Regions from separate parts of the Alteribacillus bidgolensis genome, predicted to be linked through region 1. Evidence: predicted binding sites of a transcription regulator. Region 1 holds the regulator's gene; each other region holds the start of a gene.
The links. Region 1 encodes LexA, which represses DNA repair genes until DNA is damaged. Its sites were predicted from a motif close to CGAACATATGTTCG; they were not measured.
Positions count from the first base shown of each region.

Region 1 (3,945 bases):
ATTGCAAGAAAGCATGGTTTGCATGCGACATTTATGCCTAAACCATTGTTTGGGGTGAATGGTTCCGGGATGCACTGTAATATGTCCTTGTTTAAAGGCAAAGAGAACACTTTCTTAGATGAAAGCACAGACTCTCAACTAAGTGAAACAGCAATGCAGTTTTTAGGCGGTATTCTTGAGCACGCTCAAGCATTCACTGCATTGACTAACCCTATCGTTAACTCTTATAAGCGTCTTGTACCAGGATTTGAAGCTCCTGTATATGTAGCTTGGTCGCTTAGAAATAGAAGTCCACTTGTTCGTATTCCTAACTCTAGAGGACTTAGCACACGTGTAGAAGTAAGAAGCCCAGACCCAGCTGCTAACCCATACCTTGCTATTGCTTCAATGCTTGCTGCAGGTCTTGACGGTATTAAGAAAAAACTCAAGGCGCCTGAGCCAACCGATCGTAATATTTATGTCATGAGCAAAGAAGAGCGTGAAGAAGAAGGCATTAAAGATCTTCCAGCTGACCTTAAACAAGCGTTGGACAGTCTCTTAAACGACGAAGTTCTTGTTAATGCGATCGGACCTCATGCTATTGAACATTTTGCAGAAGCAAAAGAAATCGAATGGGATATGTTCCGCTCTCAAGTACACCCTTGGGAAAGAGAACAATTTCTCTCCACATACTAAAATTAATTTTTAACCCCTTGATGACGTATCATCAAGGGGTTTTTACACGTTTGGTATAGGCAACAGGGAGACGTCTGCACACTTTATGGGGGATAACATATATTAACCATTGCCTAGTCGTTGTAAGAAGGAGTAATTACATTGAATATACGTTTGCGTTCTGTAGACCCCGCACTGTACCATTTTGCCCAATCTGAACGTTTTAAGCTTTTTAAAACAGCATCGGCAAACATTTTGAATGTAAAGCACCTAAACTCGGTTCTATCATATGTATATGAAGGACTTCCAAATCGTTACGGGGCAGCGCCACCACATAACGCTGCTGATGGATATACAGCAGAACCTCTTTTCATCAACCGATCACTGCTCGATTTGCTCCAAGAAGGGGGATATATTTTTTATACGAGGCACGGAGAAGCAACCGTAGGAGAAGATCAACCGAATTTCCTTTTCGAAAATTGTTTTACTCAAAGAAATCTCTCTGAGGCAGGAAGAAGACAAGCTGTTTTATACGGAGAAGTAATTCGCACGTTACGTATTCCTATTGAGTATCCAATTATAACTGCTCCTTTTTGCCGAACGAGAGAAACTGCTGAATTGGCTTTTGGCAAAAGCAATCTCGTAGAGGACCCTTTTTGGATTAATATTTATAGACTGGGAAGTCATATGAGTGCCATAAAACAGGAAAGAATTTTAAACTCCCTACATTCATTTCTAGAAATACCGCCTGCTCCGAGAAAAAATAAGGTCGTTGTCGCTCACAGTTTTCCCCCAGGCGTAGGGTTAGGTCAGATTCCTAACATGGGAACAGTAGTTGTAAAACCATTTGGACAGGGAAACGGCTATGAAATTGCAGGTTATCTAACTTTAGGACAATGGATGAGTTGGATGGAATAAATATGAAGGAGAAATGAATAGAAACGAAAAGGTTCATTTTAAAAATGCAGCGATAAACGATTCAAGGTAAAGGACATGTGCGTTTTTAGCAGAAGTTCTTTTCCTTTTTCATTAGTGGTCTTTTATATAGCGACAAGCCGCGTTTTTCTACTCTTAGACCAACATCCAATTATTAATAATTTATTTCTGAAAAGGTTATACAACTGTCTAAACAAATCTAAAGAGAGATCATAAATTATTAAAGAGGACACGTCAGGGGAGGGATATTAATGGGATACGGTTATAAAGACAGTTTTGCGTTGATTGTAGTATTATTTATACTGCTAATCATCGTAGGAACTGCATTTGTTAAATACTAATCACCGCTTCGAACGTGGGGTGATTTGTCAATAGTGCAGTAAAATGAGAGGCCAAAAATAACCCGGCTAATGTTTCATAACATTGATGGCCGGGTTGTTTCATGTAAAATATGGACAATTAATGCAGCGTTCGAAATACACCCGTAACTTTCCCCAGAATAGTACAATTGTCTAAAATAATTGGTTCCAACGCAGCATTCTCTGGCTGCAGACGAATAAAATTTTCTTCTTTGTAAAAGCGTTTTACTGTAGCTTCAAGTTCTTCTGTCATTGCTACAATAATATCTCCATTATCTGCGGTCTGCTGTTGTCTAACAATGACGAGATCGCCATCATAAATACCAGCTTCGATCATACTGTCCCCTTGAATAGTTAAGATGAATACTTTTTCATCTGAGACCATACGCTCTGGTAAGGGGATATACTCTTCAATATTTTCTACAGCAGTAATTGGATCCCCCGCTGTAACTTTACCTAATACAGGAACATAAACAGCATTGCTTTCTGAAATGTGCGGCTGCACGTCTTCTAGTTCTAATACTTCAATCGCTCTTGGCTTGGTTGGGTCACGCCGAATCAACCCTTTATTTTCAAGCCTGGAGAGATGACCGTGCACCGTTGAACTGGATGCGAGGCCAACAGCTTCACCGATTTCACGTACGGAAGGAGGATAACCTTTTTGCCGGACTTCATCTTTTATATAATCTAAAATTTGCTGCTGGCGTTTCGATAATTTTGGCATCGGTTCAGCACCTCTATTTCTAATATTTTCATGTGTTAAGTATAGCATGGAAAACATATGTACGCAAACATTCGTTCTAATTATCACTTGACGGGAACAAAGGTTCCCTTTATACTGAATCATAATAAGAACATACATTCTCATGAGTCGGAGGGAAAGTAATGTATACCAAAATGAAACAGTTAAGCAGTCAGGAATGGGCCATTTTAATTCTTTTTATTATTTCTATCATTTCACTCGTATTAACTGTTCAATTAACTTCGTATGAAGAAGATAAAGACGTGTATGTAAATACGCTGGATGAAGAGAAAGAAGATGTGCTAACCTATACGTGGGTGGATGAGTGAAAAAGGAAAATAAATATGAGCTAATGAAAAGGTGAGGGAATTATTGAAAAGCTGCATAATATATTGCCGGGTAAGTACAAATAAAGAAACACAGAAATCATCATTAAAAAGGCAACAAGAAGAACTCATTCATTTATCAGAAAAAAAGGGATTTTACCTCTCAAAAATTATTGCAGAGGAAGCTAGCGGGTATTCGATTGAAAGGGATGGCCTGCTTGAAGTTCTGGATCTTTTATCTGCAAAAGAAGCTGATGTTTTATGTATACAGGATGATACTAGATTAGGACGAGGAAATGCCAAAGTGGCCATGCTTCATCAATTATTTAAACTAAATATCCCTATATATACGGTGAAAGACGAAGGAGTACTTCAGTTGTCTGAAACTGATAACATGTTGATGGATATATTGTCTATGGTAGAAGAACATCAAAGAAAATTACATAATTTAAAGATTAAAAGAGGAATGAAACAAGCAGTAGCCAGTGGATATAAGCCTGAAAAAAATTTATCTGACCGCAGGCAGGGCGGAAGGAAAAAGAAAGATGCACCAATTGAAGAAATTGTTCGGCTTAGAAAATTAGAACTGACATTTTATGATATTGCAGCAACATTGCGTGGATTTGGTTATGATGTTTCAAAGGCTACTGTACACAGAAGGTACAAAGAACACATGGAGAAAATAGCTAATAATTCGGAGTAATTCCTTTGTTGCTTGGAAAATTTTGAATTTGAGTGTTATGGAGCGCCTCTCATCAAGTACAATAGCTGTTGCAAATCATAAATAGATCATTTACATTAAAAGACAAGTTAAAAAAGCGGAACATTAGGGAGGTTTTCATACATTTATGCTTTCTCAAGAGAAGATTGCACGTATTAATGAACTAGCTAACCGTTCTAAAACTACGGGTTTAACGGAGCAGGAAGA
Region 1 is NZ_KZ614149.1:1,011,487-1,015,431, reverse strand. It holds gene glnA (type I glutamate--ammonia ligase) at 1-675, shown strand, start outside; gene CEF16_RS05270 (histidine phosphatase family protein) at 817-1,572, shown strand; gene CEF16_RS05265 (YjcZ family sporulation protein) at 1,842-1,931, shown strand; gene lexA (transcriptional repressor LexA) at 2,050-2,673, opposite strand; gene CEF16_RS05255 (hypothetical protein) at 2,835-3,020, shown strand; gene CEF16_RS05250 (YneB family resolvase-like protein) at 3,064-3,720, shown strand; gene CEF16_RS05245 (DUF896 domain-containing protein) at 3,866-3,945, shown strand, end outside.

Region 2 (3,945 bases), 2.7 Mb from region 1:
AAGAAGGGTAATAAAATGGGTTTCTCTATGGAAATGAACTGGGAAATTATTACTCAAAAAAAAGCAGAACGCTTAGGGGAACGCTCTTTTCGTTTAATAAAAGAAGGGTATCACATGTTTCCGCTCGACACTAAATTACCAATTCAAACGACCGAAGAAAAAGCCCCTTTTGGGAAAGCGATTATTACAAAGATGGAGTGGGGGACAGGTTGTACGACTCTCCACTATGAGCTTGTTTCGTTGAGCTCTGTTAATTAATGGCAGTATGCTCTCACAAGTGGTTGAAAAATCGAAAGAGCTGCCCTCATAAGTATACTTCTTTTGGGATAGCTCTTTCTCTAGAAACAATTCTAAACAAACACCATTTCCTTTGTTTCTCCACGCATGCTTCGAACTTCATCAGGATTAGCAATGACTGTCGGCTGAAAATCAATAAGTATAGCCGATCGTTCTCCTGGACCGTCTGCATCTCCTTTTTCAACCTCACCGACATAATGTGTAACTAAGGGATCATACACACCGTAAGATTCTAAAGGGTTTTCTAAATAAAAAGAAGTCGTTATATCTTTTTCATCCAAGCCCTCCGGCATTTTGCCGCGCTGAGAAGGATTAGAAATAGCATTCATCCCGCCCAAGATATTTCGTCTTCTGATTAAGTGAGCAAAAGTAAAGGGTTCGCCGTCTTGATGAAGGTTGTTTGGTGATGATATTGCCACATCTCCCTCTTTTTCTACTTGCAGTTTCACAAAGTGGACTCCCGCATGGACGGGCATTAACGCATCTTCTCTCATCCAAAACGTTTCTTTAAAATCAAAACGAATAATTTTTTCAAGCAGTCGATTGGCCATTGTCTCCTTTGTCAGTGAAGGAAAACGCCGATATTCTCCGGTATATTCAGGGTTGAAGCTGCCTTGAAAATATTCGTAATAGGCTTTTCCGTCCACTTCGGATTCAGGCAGCCATTGAATTTGATATGTTTTAGGCATGACTACAGCCCTGGCATAACGCCTGTAACGATTTAAATGAGGGGCATATTCATCAGGCGGCAGGTTGTCAAAAGCGCTTGTTAACTTTTCTAGATCTGTTTCTATTCCTTCATATTTAATCATATTTATTAAGTCATAATAGGCAAAGCCAGTTTCCTTTAATTGGCTCACAAGTATTACCTCCAACTGAAATATAACTCATTGACACTATAAAAGTTTATCACGTTTCCTAGAATAGCAAAATGATCTATAATGATGGAAGGAACATTCGTTCTTATTGTAAACTGAATAAAGAATCAAGGAGCGAAGAAAATGCCTGTTATTTTAGCCGAAAAACCGAGTCAGGCAAAAGCTTATGCAGAAGCTTTTCCAAAAGGAAGTAAGAAAGAAGGATTTATAATCATTCCAGCTTGTTCTGTTTTTCCAAATGGCGCCCTGCTGACATGGGGAGTTGGTCATTTAGTGGAATTAAGGTCTCCGGCAGAGTACGAATCTTCCTGGAAACGCTGGAATCTTTCTCAGCTTCCTATGATACCAAACACTTTCAAATTTAAGCCTAGCTATAAAACGAGAAAACAGTTCCAGATCGTTCGAAGGCTGCTCCAAGAAACCAATGAAATTATCATTGCTACTGATTGCGACCGAGAAGGCGAAAATATTGCAAGGAGCATTATATATCATGCGGGGGCAGGGAACAAACCGACCCGGCGCCTTTGGATTAACAGTTTGGAAAAAGATGAAGTGAAAAAAGGATTTGAACAGCTCCATCAGGCCGATCAATATGTAACCCTGTATGAAGAAGCTCAAGCCAGGCAGATTTCAGACTGGGTAGTTGGTATGAATGCCAGCCGTTTATACACATTGCTTTTGCAGAAAAAGGGAATACAACAAGTTTTTAGTGTTGGGAGAGTGCAGACACCCACTTTGAAACTTATTCACGAACGTCAAAAAGAAATTGAAGAGTTCACACCAGAGCCATTTTTTGAAGTGAAAGCTCAATTTAAAACAGATAAGGGCTCATACGAAGGGAAAACCAAAAAACGTTACAAAACAAACGAGGAAGCCAAAAATGTATTAGACAAACATGGAATTGCCTCCAAAGACAGAGGTGAAGTGAAGGAAGTAAACGTTTCACAAAAACGGGTGAAACCTCCCAAGCTTCATTCCCTTTCAACACTCCAGACTTTGGCTAATAAGAAATATAAATACAGTCCTTCTAAAACATTGGAGATAGTGCAATCCCTTTATGACCAGCCGTTAAAACTTGTCACTTATCCAAGGACAGACACACAGCATATTACTAAAAACGAATTCGCATATATTCAAAAAAATCTTTGCTCTTATCAAAAGTTAACCGGTTATATGTTTGAACCTTCGTCCCTTCAGCCCAAAAAAAGATACGTAGACGACAGCAAAGTTAAAGAACACTATGCTATTATTCCAACGAAAAAAGTTCCAACCGAAACGGCTATTCAAAAGTTGCGCACAGATCAAAAAAATATTTATTTTGAAATCGTAAAAAGCGTATTGGCCATGTTTCATTACGATTATGAATTTGAAGAAACAAATGTGATAACCGATGTAAAAGGATTGAATTTTTATAGTAAAGGTAAAGTTGAAAAAGCAAGAGGCTGGAAAGAGCTGTTTGACAGCGGAGTTACTAAACAAAAACAAGGAAAACAGCAGCTTCCAGAACTTCCGCCAGTACACAAAGGCTTACAGGCTGACGCTTTTATCCATATAAAAAAAGAGATGACAAAACCACCTAAACCATACACAGAAGGACAACTTATAAACATGATGAAAACGTGCGGACAGGTGATTGAAGATGATGAAGAAACTAAAGCTGTTTTAAAGGAAGCAGAAGGACTCGGGACAGAAGCGACACGAAGCGGAATTATTAAAACACTCATTCGCCAAGAGTATATTGAGGTGAAAAAGAACATCGTTTCTGTGACCAAAAAAGGAGAAATACTTTGCAAGGCAGTAGAAGGTACACTTTTGTCCAAACCGGAAATGACAGCAAAGTGGGAAATGTTTCTAAAAAAAATAGGACAGGGGGAGGCCCAAAAACAAACATTTATTAGTAATACTGCTGCTTTTACAAAAAAGCTTGTCGACTCCGCACCATTAGAAGTAGATAGTTTAAAAGTCAGTGCAGAAGGTTTGCCTGCGCAAAAAAGAAATTTTAGAAAAAAGACCGCAAATGGTCCAATTGCTCTATGTCCCGCCTGTAAAAAAGGAAACATTGTGCATCGCCAATCATTTTATGGTTGTACGGAGTATAAAAATGGATGCAGACAAACATTTAATAAAACCATATTAGGGAAGGGCATCACGCCTTCGCAAATCAAGCAGCTGTGCGAGAAAGGAGAAACTCGTCTAATAAAAGGATTTAAAGGAAAAAAACTATTTGATGCTAAACTTGTTTTAAAACATAACAAGGTAGAATTTTCTTTCCCGAGCTCCACATAATAAGAAATCATAAGAGTGGATGATAGGGAGGATATTATGAATTTTATTTGGGAGTCAGTCGTGCTTGTATTAGGTGGCTTGCTGCTTTTAAGAGTAGCTGGCAGAAAATCAATCAGTCAAATGACAGTAGCTCAAACCGTCATTATGATTTCTATTGGATCACTGATTATTCAGCCTATAGTAGAAACTTCCATCTGGAAGACGATCGTTTCTTCGGCTATCTTTATTGGTTTTTTGCTTCTCATGGAGTACTTGCAGGTGAAATGTAATGCGATTGAAAAGCTTTTGACTGGAAAATCCAAAGTAGTGATTAGAGATGGTCAAATTCAGTATGATCAGCTAAAACAGCTTCGATTTACAGTAGATCAATTAGAATTGAGATTAAGGCAGCAAGGGATAACTAACCCAGCTGATTTGAAAACAGCAACATTAGAATCAAACGGACAGCTAGGTTTTGAATGGATGCCTAAAAAACGGCCTGTAA
Region 2 is NZ_KZ614149.1:3,730,961-3,734,905, forward strand. It holds gene CEF16_RS18555 (DUF2584 family protein) at 16-258, shown strand; gene CEF16_RS18560 (2OG-Fe dioxygenase family protein) at 351-1,157, opposite strand; gene CEF16_RS18565 (type IA DNA topoisomerase) at 1,299-3,461, shown strand; gene CEF16_RS18570 (DUF421 domain-containing protein) at 3,498-3,945, shown strand, end outside.
Region 2: CEF16_RS18565 (type IA DNA topoisomerase) is a predicted target of LexA. The motif match lies at 1,248-1,261, and genes of this name have one in related genera.

Region 3 (3,945 bases), on a different contig from region 1:
AACATGTATATGTAAGTTTTTATAATGGTTTAATCTTAAAAATTGAAGAGGATAAAGTAGTTGAAAAAATTAACTTAGAAGAAAATTATTTAAATGATCAAATTTTCATAGATATCCAAGTAAAAGAAAATAAGGTCCATTTACTAACTGTTTTTGATAAAACTTTAGGTGAACAAAAAAAGGCAATTGGTAATATTATTTCATTTAATATAACTACTGGTGATGCTATAAAAACTTATGAATTACCTGAATTGGATAGGATTTCACCAAGCTCTTTTGAGGTTTTATAATAATTGGTTAAAAATGATAACAATGTTTGACTGCCAAAATCTCCGGAAGTGTAGGTAACGAGGAAAAGTTTGACTTAGTGTCGATCTTTTCCTCAAATAAATCCTGTAGAAAGTCTAAATCAGATATAGCATTTACTTAATTAGAATAGCGAAATATGAATCTTGCTGGCATTTGGTAAGGCATTTTTAAGTATTCGATACATCAGAGGGAGATTTATGCTGGAACTTCTTTCTCCTAAAATATAATAAAAGAAGTAAAATAATAATATTTACTAATGAGATTCCCATACCCAAAAGCATTCCACCAATAAATAAAAATTCATTTACTCCCCAAGAATAGAAAAGCCAAAAAATAGTTCCTATTAACCCCATTACTATATTGATGAATATTGCTATAACGCAGTGTGCAAGAACTAATCCAGTTTTTTTAATCATATTAGAAGCATATTTATAACCAACTGGTAAACCCATTAGTATGAATAAACTATAAAAAAATAAAATTACATCGGTTTCACTTATCATAGTTCTCCTCCCTTTAAGATATTCTTCTATTTATATTTTAATATGTCATCTAAAAATAGTCTGTGGTTGTTTTCCCTCTTAGAGGTATCGTCAGCAAAACTCAAATTCATATATTATTTTCATAAATAAGGGGCAGGGATAAGCGGACGTGTCAACGGTAGCGGACCGAAGAGAGCATAAGGAGTTGACACGTTGCACAAAACCAAAACGCTGTTGTCAAAGAAGGCAAGGAAATGTATTTTTTTCCTTTGCCTTCTGCCTTAGCGGCAGCGATAAATAAAAGTTTTTGAGGTTGCCTTTTTTCAAAAAGGCAAGGTCTTTTTTTCCAGTTACAAAAACACAAACATCGGTTATAACGGGAACGTACGTTCCTTATTAGGGGGGTTATCAATGGCAAATAAACTAACTCCAGAATCAAACTTACGGTGGGAGAGTACACGTTGGGTCCTACCGGAACATCGAGAAATGTGGTTAAACCGTCAAGAAAAAGCAAAAAGGATAAGGAAGCCTACTTTAGACGAAGTCACTGGAGTTTTTCTTGATCTTTTGAAGTATATCCGGCAATAAGCAGCCTTTTAGGTTCCTATTCTATTTCTTCCTTTCTAACCTGAAACTTCATTTGGCAATCTCTCCCCTCTGCATCACTCTGTGTTTCAACTGTGGAAATGTCTCTCTTATTTTCTCTATCTGGGACAAATCAATTTCTACCCTTAGAGTGGTTTCATTATCATCGGCTCTTTCCTGAACTACCGGATCTACAACTTGACTATGGCCACCCAATTTTACACCTTGTGTGTTACCTACACAGTTACAGGAAATAAGATAACACTGATTTTCTAATGCTCTAGCAACATTAAAGAACCAATGGCACCGGCGAAGTCGATATAACGATTGCCGTCGATGTCAGTGATTTCTGCACCTTTCCCGCTTTTCGCGATATTCCGGTTTCCATTTCCTACGCCTCTCGGGATATAATGGTCTCTTGCTTCTTGCCACTCTGCTGTAGTGCGTGTTGTCTTGCTCATGAACATACACTCCTTTTTACGTTTTGTTACTTCCATTATGACTTTTTTTGATATAATAAAAAGAACCAAATTCGAATTTTTTATGGAACCAGAAAGGGTGAGTGTCGTGCTTGTTTTTCAAATCAATAGGACCACAGATTGGCTCTTTTCCTGGAACGGAGCAGCAATACCAATTATTAAAGAATAATCTGATTGAAAGACATATTGGTCGGAAAGGGAACTACATTACCATCCAAAGTGATAATATACCGATTACCGCTTATTTCAAGAAATCTATATTAGATGCTCTGCATAAAGAAAAACAGGGAAACGAATCTATTAGTGATGTAGTCGAAAGAATGGTAATACATAGCCTTAAAGAGGATTGGTAGGAAAAATAATTGTCCTTTTCGATACTACTAATATTTTAAAGGATGCCGAGAAGTCTCTGTACTTACTAAGTAGAAAAGTCGATGTTCTGGACTCAAGCGATTTCACTAAGCACTTTCCAGTAAATGATGTATCTTTATTTATTTTAAATAAAAGCGTATATCTACGAGTATAAGAAAAGAGACCCCGAATCAAACAGGATCCCTCTAACTACATTATTCGACATCAACTTGGTAACCCTAGTCTTTCTTGCAATCTTACTGCCACTTCTTAATCAAAGAATCAGTATGAGTTTTGAGGGTGTTATACGTATCCTCGGATATCAACCCATCTTTTTTATGATTGTCAAGCAACTGGTTAAACCTTTGCATGTGCTTGACACCCCTTTCGGCTGCTTCCCGTTTTTCAAAATGGACCACTGTATCCAACTGGGCCTGTAAGGAACGGGCAGCACCATGATTGGCAAATTCCCCATCTTCTTCGAATTGCTCAACAAGTGTCTTTATATAGGAAGCATTAATAAACGTTGGATGACGGAATACTTCCTTCCCTTCGAACAAAGTCATCAAGACCTTCGCTTCACCAATTGTTGTTACTGGAATCTCGAAGAGATTTTTGTCCAAAACGACCAAGTCGGCTTTTTTACCTACCTCTATAGAGCCTCTTTCATCTTCTGCGAAAATCAAATTAGCTCCGTTGATTGTATAGCTGGAAATCATCTCCTCGAGAGTAGCTTTTTCTTTAGGCCATGCTACTTTATTTAAATCGGTTTCAGTGGTTGTATCCGGATCCAATCTTGTTATTCCTACTTCTATTCCCGTTAGCGGATACATGTCTCTTTTAAAAGTATCTGTTGAAGGAAAATCACTTGATGAAGCAACGGGTATTCCGGTCTCAAAATAGCTATTCAATCGATTAAGATTCTTCAACTGCTGGCCACTCACATCACTATACCAGTCTTTACCAAACCATGCAGGCTGAGGAGTAGGTATTACTCCCAAGTCCTTAAACCGGGCAACATCTTCTTCCTTGATGCAGTCTATATGGGTAATCACATGCCGGGAATCTCTTTTACCATTTATTTCAGCCGCATATTCAAAAGCATCTAAAGCATTACTAGATGGGAAAAATTCCGGATTGCCAATCGCATGGATATAGACGCGGAAACCTTCTTTATCTAAAGCAGCCACGGTCTTCTCCAAAACATCTTGATCCCAAACCAGTTTATTTGCACCGACACCATCAGCAAATATTTTAACTGTATCTACCTTGTAGAGCTTTCCTTGATACTTGTCACGTACTTCTATAAATTTCTTGATCTGCTCCGTCCCTTTGTTTTCATCAGCCCATAACCCTAAATCGTATCTTACGGTCAATTTACCTGCATTGTCCAGAGCTTCAAATGCTTTAAGCAGGCTTTCGGTTGGATAGTGAACGGGCACGAATGCCGAGGTAATTCCATATTCGTTAGCCATTTCCTGCCAAGTTAAAAGTGCCTCTTCATATTGCTCTACCGTAAAGTCTGGTTGAGGAAGCGCGTTAATCACAAGGTTTTGGGCAGAAAATTCGTGTAAAATTCCTGTCGGCTCTCCTGTTTCGGGATCACGCTCAATAGTTCCTCCTTCCGGATCAGGGGTATTCTTGTCTATCCCTGCAATCTCAAGAGCCTTTGAGTTGACCAATATGCTGTGATGACTGTTTGAGATAAAGACAGCAGGTATATCCGAGACTACCTGATC
Region 3 is NZ_NJAU01000003.1:155,845-159,789, forward strand. It holds gene CEF16_RS22075 (hypothetical protein) at 1-290, shown strand, start outside; gene CEF16_RS22080 (hypothetical protein) at 477-812, opposite strand; gene CEF16_RS23450 (YolD-like family protein) at 1,203-1,379, shown strand; gene CEF16_RS22085 (carbon-nitrogen hydrolase family protein) at 1,428-1,631, opposite strand; partial or broken gene CEF16_RS22090 (4-aminobutyrate--2-oxoglutarate transaminase) at 1,667-1,837, opposite strand; gene CEF16_RS22095 (hypothetical protein) at 1,939-2,208, shown strand; gene CEF16_RS22100 (amidohydrolase) at 2,464-3,945, opposite strand, start outside.
Region 3: CEF16_RS23450 (YolD-like family protein) is a predicted target of LexA. The motif match lies at 1,171-1,184, and genes of this name have one in related genera.

Region 4 (3,945 bases), 1.4 Mb from region 1:
ACTCGTACAAACCCTCTTTGTTTTAAGTCCTCAAGTACTTTCACATGCTCGCCTTTTCTGCCCGAAACAAGAGGAGAAAGGATCTGCATTTTTGTACGCTCCGGGTAAGAGGTCATACGGTCAACCATTTGTTGAACAGTTTGCGATGATATCTCGACGTTATGCTTCGGACAAATCGGCCGTCCTATTCTTGCAAACAGAAGCCGTAAATAATCATAAATCTCTGTTACCGTACCCACGGTGGAACGCGGATTACGACTGGTTGTCTTTTGGTCGATAGAAATAGCTGGAGAGAGCCCTTCAATCGAATCAACATCTGGTTTATCCATTTGCCCGAGAAACTGCCGGGCATAGGCAGAGAGGGATTCAACATAGCGCCGCTGGCCTTCCGCGTAAATCGTATCAAACGCAAGCGATGATTTACCCGAACCGGACAGACCTGTAAAAACGACCAGCTTATCACGCGGAATCGTTACATCAATATTTTTTAAATTGTGGGAACGAGCACCTTTTATTTGTAAGTTTTCAAGAGCCATAGAGGTCATCCTTCCGCTTTTAATTCAAGTACCATGTCACGAAGCTCTGCAGCCCGTTCAAATTGAAGATCTCTGGCTGCTTGTTTCATTTCTGCTTCTAATTCGTCGATTACTTTTTGACGTTCTTTCTTACTCATTTTCTCAAGCGCAGGCTTGTCGAAGTCCTCCTGTTCCTCTGAAGCAATCGTCGCCTGAATTAAGTCAGGAATGTCTTTTTGGATCGTTTTTGGAGTAATACCGTGTTTCTCATTATAAGCTTTCTGAATTTCGCGGCGGCGGTTGGTTTCACTGATGGCGACATTCATGGAATCTGTTAATTTATCAGCATACATAATGACGTGCCCGTTGGCATTTCTTGCCGCGCGTCCCATCGTCTGAATGAGGGAGCGTTCGGCACGGAGAAAACCTTCTTTATCAGCATCGAGAATAGCAACGAGCGAAACTTCCGGGATATCCAGCCCTTCCCGGAGCAGGTTGATTCCTACGAGTACGTCAAATTCACCGAGTCGAAGCTGGCGTACAATATCAATCCGCTCTAATGTTTTTATATCAGAGTGTAAATATTTTACACGAATCCCCACTTCTTTTAAATAATCTGTTAAATCCTCTGCCATCTTTTTCGTTAATGTGGTGATAAGTATCCGCTCTTTGTTTTCTTTTCTTTCATTTATTTCTCCGATTAAATCATCAATCTGACCTTCAATCGGCCGAACATCAATCGTTGGATCAAGGAGCCCCGTCGGCCGGATGATTTGTTCAACCATTTCAGGTGAATGCTCGAGCTCGTATGGACCAGGGGTTGCTGATACATACACGGCTTGACGGACGTGCTTTTCAAACTCTTCAAATTGCAAAGGCCTGTTGTCCATGGCTGATGGCAGGCGGAAACCATGATCTACAAGCACCCCTTTTCGAGCCCGGTCCCCGTTGTACATGCCCCGCACTTGCGGCAGTGTCACATGAGATTCATCGACAACAATCAAGAAATCTTCCGGAAAGAAATCAAGCAATGTATAAGGAGATTCCCCTGGTTTTCGAAACGTCAGATGCCGGGAATAGTTTTCAATACCCGAACAAAAACCCATTTCTTTCATCATTTCAATGTCATAATTGGTACGCTGTTCGAGACGCTGGGCTTCAAGTTCTCTCCCTTTTTCCCGAAAATGAGCAAGCTGTTCTTCTAATTCTTTTTCAATATTTTTAATCGCCCGGGTCATCTTTTCTTCTCTGGTGACAAAGTGAGAAGCAGGGAAAATAGCTACGTGATTGCGTTCGCCGAGAATTTCACCAGTGAGAGCATCCACTTCCGTTATACGGTCTATCTCATCACCGAAAAACTCCACTCGAATGCAGTGTTCATCTCGAGAAGCCGGAAATATTTCTACGACATCCCCTCGTACGCGGAACGTTCCACGCACAAAATTAATATCATTGCGTTCATATTGGATATCGACGAGCTCACGCAAAACATCGTCTCTTTCCATTTCCATGCCTGACCGAAGAGAAAGAACAAGATCGCGGTACTCTTCTGGCGAACCTAAACCATAAATACAGGAAACACTGGCAACGATAATAACATCGTTACGTTCAAATAAGGAACTCGTCGCAGAGTGGCGCAATTTATCAATTTCATCATTTATACTTGCATCTTTTTCTATATACATATCTGTCTGCGGGATATATGCTTCCGGCTGATAATAGTCATAATAACTGACAAAATATTCAACCGCATTATTAGGAAACAGCTCTTTAAATTCGCTGTAAAGCTGTCCTGCCAATGTTTTATTATGTGCGATGACAAGGGTTGGCTTATTAACTTCTTTTATAACGTTGGACACTGTAAATGTTTTACCTGTTCCTGTGGCACCAAGCAAGGTCTGGTGTTTCTTCCCTTCCTTTATTCCTTGCGTTAATGCTTTAATGGCCTCAGGCTGATCCCCTTCTGGATCATATTTGGAGACTAAATCAAAGGTTTCATTCATGCCCGATCCCTCGCTTCATTTAAATCACTACTCACATCTTTTCAATACCGCTTATACATTATACCACATAACACGTCAATTCAAACGGTTTATTCGAATATATGTTCGTATTTATTTTTTTTAAAAAACGACGGTGCTATTTCCGTCGTTTTAAGGTCCCGTTTTCTGATGTTTCTCTATTCGCCACCCAACAGGAATGGCTGCAGCAAGAGAAGCAGCTGCTATCAGCATTATTCCCAGCCCCATTTCCCACGGCTGAAAAGCTACTGTAATCATAAGAGCAACCAAGACACCGCCAATAAAACTATGGGTAAGACGTACTCCTGCCAGCGTAAGAAAAAACGGGAGTATTACGGCTCCGACTACTGTCACCACAAATATCAGTCCTTTTTTCTGAAACAGAGGCATTTGGTTATGCAGTTTTTCCTCTGTTACGCTTCTTTTGTTATTACTTCTTGTAAATCCCGTTCTTTTACAAGCAGCACCCCAAGTTCATGATGCTCATTATCATAAACAGTGGACTGAGCATGTCTAATCTCGCCTTGGTAATCACATACTTCTACTTTGCAGTAAGCTGAATTTTTTTGCAGAGCGTTATAAAACTCACTTTCATTGTTTACAGCCTGTCCGTTTACTTTCATTATCACTTCACCGGGTTTCAGTCCCATTTTTTCTGCTGGAGATTCAGGGAGCACCCCAAGTATTCTAATGCCTCGCTGCCGCAGTTTGAACAAAGGTGTTTTTGCCCGTTCTTTTCGTTTTATCCAAAAGGTGATCACCTCTCGGGCTGCAACAGCAGCGACAGCCGTATACATAATAAAACCAGGATAATAAAAAGCAGAAACAGCCCCTGCTCCAATTAACAATGCTAATATAACTACAATAAGTCCAGTCTGTTTAACTGCGTTTGACGGCAGCGTGTGATATATAGTGTATTTGGCCCCTATCGCAAACGGTATAAGAAAAAGTGCCAGCCCGCTTTCTCCTATCGATAAAACAGGCCACCATTGGAAAGCTTCTACTGCTCCGCCTGGTACAAATATAAAAGCTGGTATCAACCAAATACGCTGAAGCCGGTGAGCTCCAATCCATTTACCGCGTGAACTTTTTACCACAATAGGAGAGGTATGGTGCTTGCCATTTCTCCATATGAGAAGCCCTTCTGCGATCATAAGTACAGTTAGGAGAACGAGCGCCGGACGGTAGTCCCCTTGTCCTAGTTCCATGAAAAAACTGTCTACCCAGCCATAGCCGCTTTCCAAGCCAGGTAAGAAGAGCGCTAAAACAATAGCCAACCCTATTGTATAGGAAGGAGAGAGCCAGCGTATTCTTCCTAGCAGGATAAACAGAAACATAATCATACCGACAAGCATTAAAAAAGCAAAAGGTATCGTTAAACCTGTTGCAAAAACGAGAACAGATAAGAG
Region 4 is NZ_KZ614149.1:2,379,181-2,383,125, forward strand. It holds gene uvrA (excinuclease ABC subunit UvrA) at 1-536, opposite strand, end outside; gene uvrB (excinuclease ABC subunit UvrB) at 542-2,518, opposite strand; gene CEF16_RS11915 (hypothetical protein) at 2,669-2,893, opposite strand; gene CEF16_RS11920 (PDZ domain-containing protein) at 2,950-3,945, opposite strand, start outside.
Region 4: uvrB (excinuclease ABC subunit UvrB) is a predicted target of LexA. The motif match lies at 2,613-2,626, and genes of this name have one in related genera.